3 regions of the Labrys sp. ALF-8 genome follow, and region 1 is predicted to be linked to each of the others. Evidence: predicted binding sites of a transcription regulator. Region 1 holds the regulator's gene; each other region holds the start of a gene.
What was found. The regulator PhoB, encoded in region 1, activates phosphate uptake and scavenging genes when phosphate is short. The targets are predictions, from matches to a motif close to TGTCATNNANCTGTCAT.

Region 1 (3,280 bases):
CCGGTGATCCTTCCCGTTCTCGAGAAGGTGCTGCATGGCGACTTCAAGGGCATGCAGTGGATCATGAATGCCTATACAATCGCCTGCACGACCGTGCTGATGGCGACTGGAACGCTGGCCGACCGTTATGGCCGGCGGCTGGTGTTCATCCTCAGCCTCATCCTGTTCGGCGTCGCCTCGCTGATCTGCGGCCTTGCACCTAGCGCGCCCCTCTTGATCGCCAGCCGGTTCCTGCAGGGAATGGGCGGCGGCGCCATGCTGATCTGCCTCACGGCCATCCTTTCGCATCAGTTTCAGGCCGGACGTGAGCGCAGCATGGCCTTCGCGATGTGGGGGATCGTACTGGGTATAGGATTGGGCTTCGGTCCCATCATCGGCGCGGTGATCGTAGCATTGGCGACCTGGCAGTGGGTGTTCCTGGTGCATGTGCCGCTGACCGTCCTCACTCTGGCCCTGGCCCTAGTGGGCGTCCGGGAATCACGCGATCCCCAGGCCGAGAGGCTCGACATCCTCGGCATCGTCACCTTGTCGGTGGCCGTGTTCGGCCTGGCCTACTTCATCACGCAGGGGCCTGACCTCGGCTTCACCAGCCTCGCCGCCCTCCTCATCCTGGCTGCGGCAGCGATAAGCTTCCTGCTCTTCATCCTGGTCGAGCGGATGAGCGCACGCCCGATGTTCGATTTTTCCGTCTTCAGGATCAGGAACTTCTCCGGCGCGATCATGGGCTCCATCGGCATGAACTTCAGCTTCTGGCCTTTCATCATCTACCTGCCGATCTATTTCCAGGCAGGATTGGGATACGACACCGTGGCCGCCGGAGCGGCCCTGCTGGCCTATACGCTGCCGACCCTCTTCGTACCGCCGCTGGCCGAGCGTCTCATGCTGCGCTACCAGGCCCGCGTGGTCATTCCAGGGGGGCTTTTCGTGATCGGGCTGGGCTTCATCCTGATGATGCTTGGCACCGCTCTCGATCATGCCAACTGGCTGACGATGCTCCCGGGCTGCATTGTCGCCGGCAGCGGACTCGGCCTTACAAACACGCCGGTGACCAACACCACGACGGGCTCCGTTTCCATGCATCGCACGGGCATGGCGTCCGGCATCGATGTCAGCGCCAGGCTGATCACCCTGGCCATCAATATCGCCCTGATGGGCGTGATCCTGGTGGCGGGTGTCGCCTCTTCTCTGGCGGACGCCCTGCCTGGAGTGATCGAGGGCACGCAACTGCGCCTGCTGGCAGAGACCATTGCCGCCGGAAATCTCGACTCGCTCCGGCAGGGCATGCCGGGACTGTCATCTGCCGTACCGACGGACGCGGCCGTGCACGCTGCGCTCATGCATGGGTTCGGTCTGGTGATGCTTTATGGCGCGCTGGGGGTATGGGCGCTGGCGGCAACGAGCTTCGTGATCTTCGGGCGACGGCGACATGCCGCCGCGCTGGGCTGCCCCATGGAAGAGGCTTGCTGACCGTCCCCGGGAAGATCTCCCTCCGAAACCGTACGGCAACGAGAAGGGCGCAACCCCTGGGGTGCGCCCTTCTCGGCATAGAGTCTCCGGGCAGATATCGCGATATTCGCGCGCGCCGGCTCAGCCCTGCTTGGAGAAGGTCTCGTCAAAGGAGTAGCCGGCACCGCGAACGGTGCGGATGGGATCGATTTCCCGGGTACGGTTCATGGCCTTGCGCAAGCGGCCAACATGCACGTCCACGGTGCGCTCGTCGATATAGACGTCGCGGCCCCAGACGCTGTCGAGCAGTTGCTCGCGGGCAAAGACCCGGCCAGGCGCCTGCATCAGGAACTCCAGCAGGCGGAATTCCGTCGGTCCGAGGCGGATTTCGCGATTGCCGCGATGGACCCGCTTGGTCTCGCGGTCGAGCGAGATGTCGCCGGCCTTGAGCAGGGAGGAGACATGCTCGGGCTTGGCGCGGCGCAGCAGGGCCCGCACGCGCGCGGAAAGCTCGGGCACGGAGAAGGGCTTGACCACATAGTCGTCCGCGCCGGTGGCGAGGCCACGCACCCGCTCCGTCTCCTCTCCACGCGCCGTCAGCATGATCACCGGCAGCCTCTCGGTCTCCGGCCGCATGCGGATGCGGCGGCAAAGCTCGATGCCTGACAGGCCAGGCAGCATCCAGTCCAGCAGCACGAGATCGGGAACGCTTTCGCGCAGGCGGATCTCGGCATCGTCGCCCCGCGACACGCTGTCGACCTCATAGCCTTCGGCTTCGAGGTTGTAGCGCAGCAGGAGCGTGAGGGCTTCTTCGTCCTCGACGATCAGAACCTTGGGAGGCATGGCCGATCCCTCTGTTACTTAGCCGGCACGGGGAGGTCGACAAGGGAGGTGCTGGTATCCGCCTTCGGTCGTTCGCCGGCGGGCGACTCCCCGGTCACCAGATAGTGCACCGTCTCGGCGATGTTGGTGGCGTGGTCTCCGATGCGCTCGATATTCTTGGCGCAGAAGAGCAGGTGGGTGCAGAAGCCGATGTTGCGCGGATCCTCCATCATGTAGGTCAGGAGTTCGCGGAACAGCGAGGTGTACATGGCATCGATCTCGCCGTCCGAATTCCAGACTGCGAGCGCCTCCTCGACATTGCGCTGGGCAAAGGCATCGAGCACCTGCTTGAGCTGCTCGAGCACGAGATCGGCCATGTGGTCGAAGCCACCGAAGAGCTGGTTGGACTGCACGTGTCCCTGGATGGCGATGACGCGCTTGGCGACGTTCTTGCCAAGGTCACCGATACGCTCGAGGTCGTTGGCCACGCGCAAGGCCGAGACGATCTCGCGCAGGTCGAGCGCCAGCGGCTGGCGCTTGGCGATGATCAGGATGGCCCTCTCCTCGACCTGGCGCTGAAGCCGGTCGATGGTGTTGTCGAGTTCGATGACCGACTTGGCGCGCTGAGAGTCCCGCTTGAGCAGCGCCTCGACGCTGTCTGCGACACTCTTCTCGGCCAGGCCGCCCATTTCGGCGATCATGTTGCGCAGTTCGCGCAATTCCTGATCGAAGGAGGTAACGATGTGATCGGACATGCCGCTCTCCAAATTCCTTGTCGCCGCCGCCTGTGCGGCGGCCTGAATACCTGCTTGCGGATCAGCCGAAACGGCCGGTGATGTAATCCTGCGTGCGGGTGTCATTCGGGTTGGTGAAGATCTTGTTCGTCGGTCCAACCTCGATGAGGTCGCCGAGGTAGAAGAAGGCCGTGGTGTCGGCGCTGCGTGCCGCCTGCTGCATATTGTGCGTCACGATCACGATGGTGAACTCGCGCTTCAATTCGTCGATCAGTTCC
Region 2 (3,280 bases), 880 kb from region 1:
AGCGCGTAGCTCTGTGCGGCCTGCCAACGGTTGAAGGGATCGCTGTCGGCCCGAAGCAGGGTGAGCAGGGCCTCCTCGTCGAGGTCGACCGCAAGCTTCACCGGCGCCGAGAAGCCGCGCAGCAGCGACGGTACGGGTTTCTCGGCGACATCGCTGAAGACATAGCGCTGTTCCGATTCCGCGAGCGCCACCAGCCCGTCAAACGGCCTGCCGTCCAGGCTTGCCGACAAGTCCCCCTGCGTACCGACGAGGCCAAGCCGGATGGGAAACAGCATCGGCTGCTTGTGCGCCTGGCCGGGTGTCGGCGGCAGGATCTGGCTGAGGGTGAGCGCGTAGGTCCGAGCCGCTTCGTCCCAGACACCTTCCGCCCTGACTTCGGGTGTGCCGGATTGACGGTACCAGAGCATGAACTGGCCTAGGTCCCGCCCGCTGACATCGGCGAAGCAGGCTATGAAGTCCTCGATGGTGACGGCTTGGCCGTCATGCCGCTCGAAATAGAGATCCATGCCCTTGAAAAAGGCTTCGTCACCAATCAGCGTCTTGAGCATGCGCACGACCTCGGCGCCCTTCTCATAGACGGTAGCAGTATAGAAGTTATTGATTTCATTGTATATTTCCGGTCGGACTGGATGAGCGAGCGGGCCGCCGTCCTCTGAGAACTGTTGGCTGCGCAGCGTCTTCACGTCGTTGATGCGCTTGACCGGGCGCGAACGCTGGTCCGACGAGAATTCCTGGTCGCGGAAGACCGTGAGGCCTTCCTTGAGGCAGAGCTGGAACCAGTCGCGGCAGGTGATGCGGTTGCCCGTCCAATTATGGAAATACTCGTGGGCGATGATCGCCTCGATATTGGCGTAGTCTTGGTCGGTGGCGGTTTCGGGAAGCGCCAGCACATATTTGTCGTTGAAGACGTTGAGGCCCTTGTTCTCCATGGCGCCCATGTTGAAGTCAGACACCGCCACGATCATGAAGATGTCGAGATCATATTCGCGGCCAAAGACTTGCTCGTCCCAGCGCATGGAACGCTTGAGCGCGTCCATGGCATAGGTGCAGCGGTTTTCCTTGCCGTGCTCGACATAGATCTCGAGGGTCACGCGCCGTCCCGAGGCCGTCTCGAAGTGATCGCGCACCACGGCGAGGTCGCCCGCGACCATGGCGAAGAGATAGGAGGGCTTGGGGAAGGGATCATGCCAGACGGCAAAATGCCGGCCATGGCCGAGCATGCCTTCCTCGATCTTGTTGCCGTTGGCGAGGAGCGCCGGGGCTTCCTGGTAGGAAGCCTCGATGCGGGTGGTGTAGACCGAAAGCACGTCGGGCCTGTCGAGGAAGTAGGTGATGCGGCGAAAGCCCTCCGCCTCGCACTGCGTGCAATAGGCGGAATTCGAGCGGTAGAGCCCCATGAGCTGGGTGTTGGCGGAGGGGTCGAGCCGGGTTTCGATGGTGAGGGTGAAGCTGCCCTTCGGCACATGGTGCAGCGTGAAGGACTGGGGAAGGGCCATGTAGGCCTTTGCCTGCAGCGGTACGCCGTCGAGCCAGGCTTCCACGAAGACGAGGCTATCGCCATCGAACTTGAGAGGGCCCGTATCCTGGCTCGCCGGATTGCGGCTTACCGCCAGCGTCGAGACGATGCGCGTCTGCGTCCGGTCGAGATTGATGTCGAGATGCACCGTCTCGATGAGGAAGGCGGGAACTCGGTAGTCGGCGAGGCGAACGGGTTCCAGCGCAGTTTCCGACATGGGAGTGTCATTCCGGTAAAACAGGCGCGGATTCGCGCCGGGAGGGCGCCTCTATCATGCCGGAGGCGGGGCGCAAACCGCAACCCCTCGGCACCTCGACCGTCATCCCCGTGTCAGACATCCGCCATCCCGCCGTTAGAGAGCCGCGCCATGAAAGGGGAGCGGGCTCGGGGGCCTTGCAGATATCTGGCTTCAGACGGCGGAGACACAGGATGACGACCGGATTAAACAGAATGCTTCACGGCCTGCTGGGCGCCACGGCGCTGGTGGCAGGCCTCGCCGGGCACGCGTTCGCGCAGGATGCCAAGCCTTTCCAGACGCTGGACGGCAAGCCACCCCTGGTGATCGGCCATCGCGGCCTGCCCGGCCTGATGCCGGAGGAAACACAGGCGTCCTACGAGATGGCTTCCGCCGTTGGCACCGACGCCTTCGAGGAGGATCTCCACCTCACCAAGGATTGCGTGCTGGTCGCCCGCCACAATCCCTGGCTCAGCGACAATACCAATGTGGCCGAGATCGCCCGTGCCAATCCCGAGGTCGCGGCCCGCAAGCGCACCGTGCCCGGCGTGATGGTCAAGGTGAAATGGGCCCAGACGCCGGCGAGCGGACCCTCTGAATACCTGTCCGACCTCACCAATCCCGATGATCCCAAATCGGTGTTGAAATCGCTGATTGTCGATGGTGAGGATCATACAAACGATTGGTCGATCACCGATTTCACCATGGCCGAGCTGAAGACGCTGATCGCCGGTACGACCTATGACGCCGCTGCGGAGAGGCCGAAGATCTTCAACGGCAAGTTTCCGATCCTGAGCTTCCAGGAGATCATCGATCTCGCCAAGGAGAAGTCGCGGGAAACGGGGCGCGCGATCGCGGTTTATCCCGAATCCAAGAATCCGACCTGGAACGACGAACAGGCCATCGCCAATGGCTGCGGCGTGCCGGGCAGCCATCCCCTCGAGGACGCGATGATCAGGATCATCGAGAAGAACGGCCTCAATTCGAAGGATGCGCCCATCTACGTGCAGAGCTTCGAGCCCGGCAGCCTCAAATACATGCGCGAGCATGGGCTGAAGACCAAGGTCGTGCAACTGATCGACGGCTACGACGTCGACTTCAAGACCGGCGCAACGGTTTACAACGAGATCACGGACAGCCGCCCCTATGACTGGACGGTGGCCGGTGACCCGCGCTGGTTCGATGCGATGCTCACGCCTGCCGGTCTGGCCGAAATCAAGACCTACGCCGATGGCATCGGCCCCTGGAAACCGCAGATCGTGCCGTTGCAGATTTCACCCTGGCCGGAAAAGAACGCCGACGGCACGCCATTCGCCGGCTCGACCACCAAGGCGAGCATCGATACGCCGACCAGCCTCGTGGCCGATGCCCACAAGGCCGGGCTCTTCGTGCACGTCTTCACTTTCCGCAACGAGCCGAAATACCTGGCCGCGAGCTACAAGGGTGATCCGACCCAGGAATACCTGACCTTCTTCCGCCTCGGCGTGGACGGCGTGTTCACCGACTTCAGCAACACGGGCTATATCGCG
Region 3 (3,280 bases), on a different replicon from region 1:
TGTTCTTCACGCCTGCCGCCTTGATGAAACGCAGGAGATCGGCGAATTCGAGTTCGCGGCCGAGCGGGGCGCCGTTGTTGTTGTTCGAGACCGCCTCGAAGCCCTTCTTGTTGTCGGCATCGTTCCACACGACGAGGGAGAGCGGCATGTCGGCGGCGATCACCTTCCAGGTTGCCCGGGAATTGGCGAGTTCGCGCTTGAGCCAGGCAAGCTGTTCTGCGCCGAGGAAGGCCGCCTCGCCGCCTTCGATCGTCTGGAGGTTGTCGCCGTTTGGCCCGCGATAGGTGCGCATGTCGAGCATGAAGACGTCAAGCAACGGGCCGTAGGGGACCTTGCGATAGACGCGGCGCGGCTCGGCCAGCGTCGTGGCGATCGGCATGTACTCGTGGAAGGCCTGGGCGGCGCGGGAGGCGATCAGTTTGATCGATTTTTCCTTGTAGCGATCGTCATGCGACAGGTCCTTGGAGGAGGACCAGTTGTTCGTCACCTCATGGTCGTCCCACTGGGTGACCACCGGCACCGCGCGGTAGAGCGCCTGGAAATTCTGGTCCATGAGGTTGTATTTGTATTGGCCGCGGAACTCGTCGAGTGTCTCGGCGACCTTCGATTTTTCCGGCGTGACGATGTTCTTCCATACCGTACCGTCAGGCAGCTTGACCTCGCTCTTGATCACGCCGTCGGCATAGATGTTGTCGCCGGAATGGATGAAGAAGTCCGGATCGTGCTTGAGAATGGTGGAGTAGATCTTCATGCCGCCGGCATCGGGATTGATGCCCCAGCCCTGGCCTACCGTATCGCCCGACCACACGAAGGAGACGTTGCGCAGGCCCGCGGGCGCCGACCGCAGATGGCCGATCACCGGCTCGCTCTCGACGTTGATGTCGGCGAGGTTCTGGAAGCGCACGCGATAGAAGATCTCCTGGTCCGATGGCAGGCCCTCCGCCAGGATCTTGGCGGTGTAGTCGGTTTCCGGCGAGGTCGCCACGGCCGGCAGACGGTTCACCGTCTTGAAGCTCTCGGTGGTCGACCACTCGAAGATCGCATTCGCCGGACGATCGGTACGAGACCAGAAAACGGCGCGGCCGCTATGCACGTCGCCTGACTGCAGGCCGCTGGTGACCACCGGCCGATCCGCTGCACGGGACAGACCCGGTATGGCGAAGCTGCTGGCGGCGCCCAGAAGGCCGGTGGTGGCGCTGGTGGTCAGGAACCGGCGTCGGGACAAGGGTTTTTCAAAGATGCGCATCGCGACTCTCCCCGTTTCAAAGCGGGCGGAGTGTTGGACAGCCAGATGACAGCGGCATGTCGCCTCGTTGGATGTTTTATAAATTGCACCAGGGCGGCGATGCGACCACCGCTATGGTCGGCAGGTGCACAAAAATTTCACACACGACCCGTTGGACACATGGCATAGGAGGAATGGGGATCTTTAGCAGCGGATCGAGTTTTTCATGGCTGTTTCGAACATTCGTCATCGCGTAGGGCGCGCAAGGCGCGGCCTTGTGCCGGCCGCCGCCCTGGCAGGTCTTTTCCTGGCAGCGCCTGCTCACGCGGCTACCGCAACGCCCGCTGGCGCCAAGGCGATCACCGACGGCTTCGCGCGCTATTTCGGTCGGAAGCTGGTGGACCGAGGCGTGATTACAGTGACGCCGAAGGGCGACCACTACGATCTCACCTATGCGCTCGATGGCGCAAAGCTGGGCCTGCCCGCAGATGGACCTCAATTCCAGTTCGGCCCGGTCACGGTGCAACTGACGCAGAAGGATGACGGCAGTTATGCCTTTACGGCCGGCCATCCTTCCATCGACGTGACCTTCAAGTCGCCGAAGGGCGCTGAACCCCTGGAGTTCGCCGAACATCTCAAGAATTGCAGCGGCAGTGGCGTGTTAGATTTCAAGAGCATGCCTTTCGGCAACCAGGCCATGGCGTGCGAAAGCGTGACCGTGGCCATGCGTTCGTCGGTCGAGGATGTCGATGCCTCCATGGGCAAGCTCACCTATGTGAGCAATGCAAAGCCCGGCGATGATGGCGTCGTAGACGTGGCGATGACGTGGGAAGCGGTCGATCTGGTCGAAACCGTAACCGTCAAGGATCCGCGCAACCCCATGCCGCCCATCGCTATCCGGTCTGATCGGATACACCAGGAGGCGACGATTGCCGGTTTCCACAATATTCGTCTCCTGGATGTACTGGCGTTCTTCGCCGAGCATGACTTCGCCGTCGGTTCGGCCTATCGCGCAGAAGCGCAGGCAAAGTTGAAGGCTGCCCTGCCGATCTGGCAGGGCCTGAAGGGGGACATCACCTATTCCAACCTCAGCGTCGGCACGCCCAAGGGTATCGTCAAGGTCGCCTCCGTCGATAGCCAGACGGTCAGCACCGGCGCTGTTAAGAGCGCCGAAGTCGGCATGAATACGAGCTTCTCCGGGCTCGAACTGCCGGATGGCATGGTGCCCGACTGGGCCGCGCCCCTGGTGCCGAAGAGCGGCGTCGTCAATCTCAAGCTGACAGGCGCTGATTTCGATACCATGGCCAACCAGCTCATCGAGACCTTCGTCGTTCCGAAAGGCGAGGTGAAACCCGACGCTCTCAAGTCTGCATTCCTGGCTTCATTCCTGGGCGCCTCTCCGCATCTTGCCTTCGAGCAGAGCGTCACTGCCCCGGCCTTCGATCTGAAGGGGCAGGGGGAGACAAGCCTGGTGCCATCCCAGCAGGGCAAGGCCAGCGTTTCGGCGTCCAGCCTCGATGGTGTGATGACCGCCTTCACCAATGCCGCCTCCACCATGCCGAATGCGCAGCAGGGTGTGATGGGCATCGCTTTCCTGAAGGGGCTTGCCAAGACCGGCCCGGATGGTCGCCTCACCTGGGACATCGGGTTCGACAGTGCCAGCAAGACTGTCACCGTGAACGGCCAGTCCTTCGGACCCGGCGCGAAGAAACCCTAGGCTGCAGGCCTGTCGCCCGATCGCGGATCGATCAATCCACGATCCGCGTTTCGAGACCCAGGCTCTCCCAGGCCGCGAGGTCTGCCAGCAGCGCCTCGGCATGTCCGCGCACGGCGGTGATGGCATCCTTGCCGAGTTGGAGCCGCAACGGCGTGTTGGCGGCGCGAAGCGCGGTGTCGATGGCCGCCGCGGCTTTCATGGGGTCGCCCGGCTGTGTATCGCGCATGCCGCTGGTGAAATCGCGTACCGCCCGCAAGCCGTCGGCATAGGCTGGCAGCACGGGCATGTGACGCAGCGCGCCGCCTGCGAATTCGGTGCGGAAGGCGCCCGGCTCCACG

Region 2: the regulator PhoB is predicted to act here: its motif matches at 1,834-1,850, upstream of AC6H34_RS18755 (glycerophosphodiester phosphodiesterase family protein).
Region 3: the regulator PhoB is predicted to act here: its motif matches at 1,281-1,297, upstream of AC6H34_RS21655 (alkaline phosphatase D family protein).

The regions. Positions count from the first base shown of each region.
Region 1 is NZ_AP048537.1:3,210,142-3,213,421, forward strand. Features, by position in the region: gene AC6H34_RS14790 (MFS transporter) at 1-1,467, shown strand, start outside; gene phoB (phosphate regulon transcriptional regulator PhoB) at 1,588-2,289, opposite strand; gene phoU (phosphate signaling complex protein PhoU) at 2,304-3,023, opposite strand; gene pstB (phosphate ABC transporter ATP-binding protein PstB) at 3,085-3,280, opposite strand, start outside.
Region 2 is NZ_AP048537.1:4,095,089-4,098,368, forward strand. Features, by position in the region: gene pepN (aminopeptidase N) at 1-1,733, opposite strand, end outside; gene AC6H34_RS18755 (glycerophosphodiester phosphodiesterase family protein) at 1,946-3,280, shown strand, end outside.
Region 3 is NZ_AP048538.1:387,519-390,798, forward strand. Features, by position in the region: gene AC6H34_RS21655 (alkaline phosphatase D family protein) at 1-1,246, opposite strand, end outside; gene AC6H34_RS21660 (hypothetical protein) at 1,452-2,942, shown strand; gene AC6H34_RS21665 (oxidoreductase) at 2,974-3,280, opposite strand, start outside.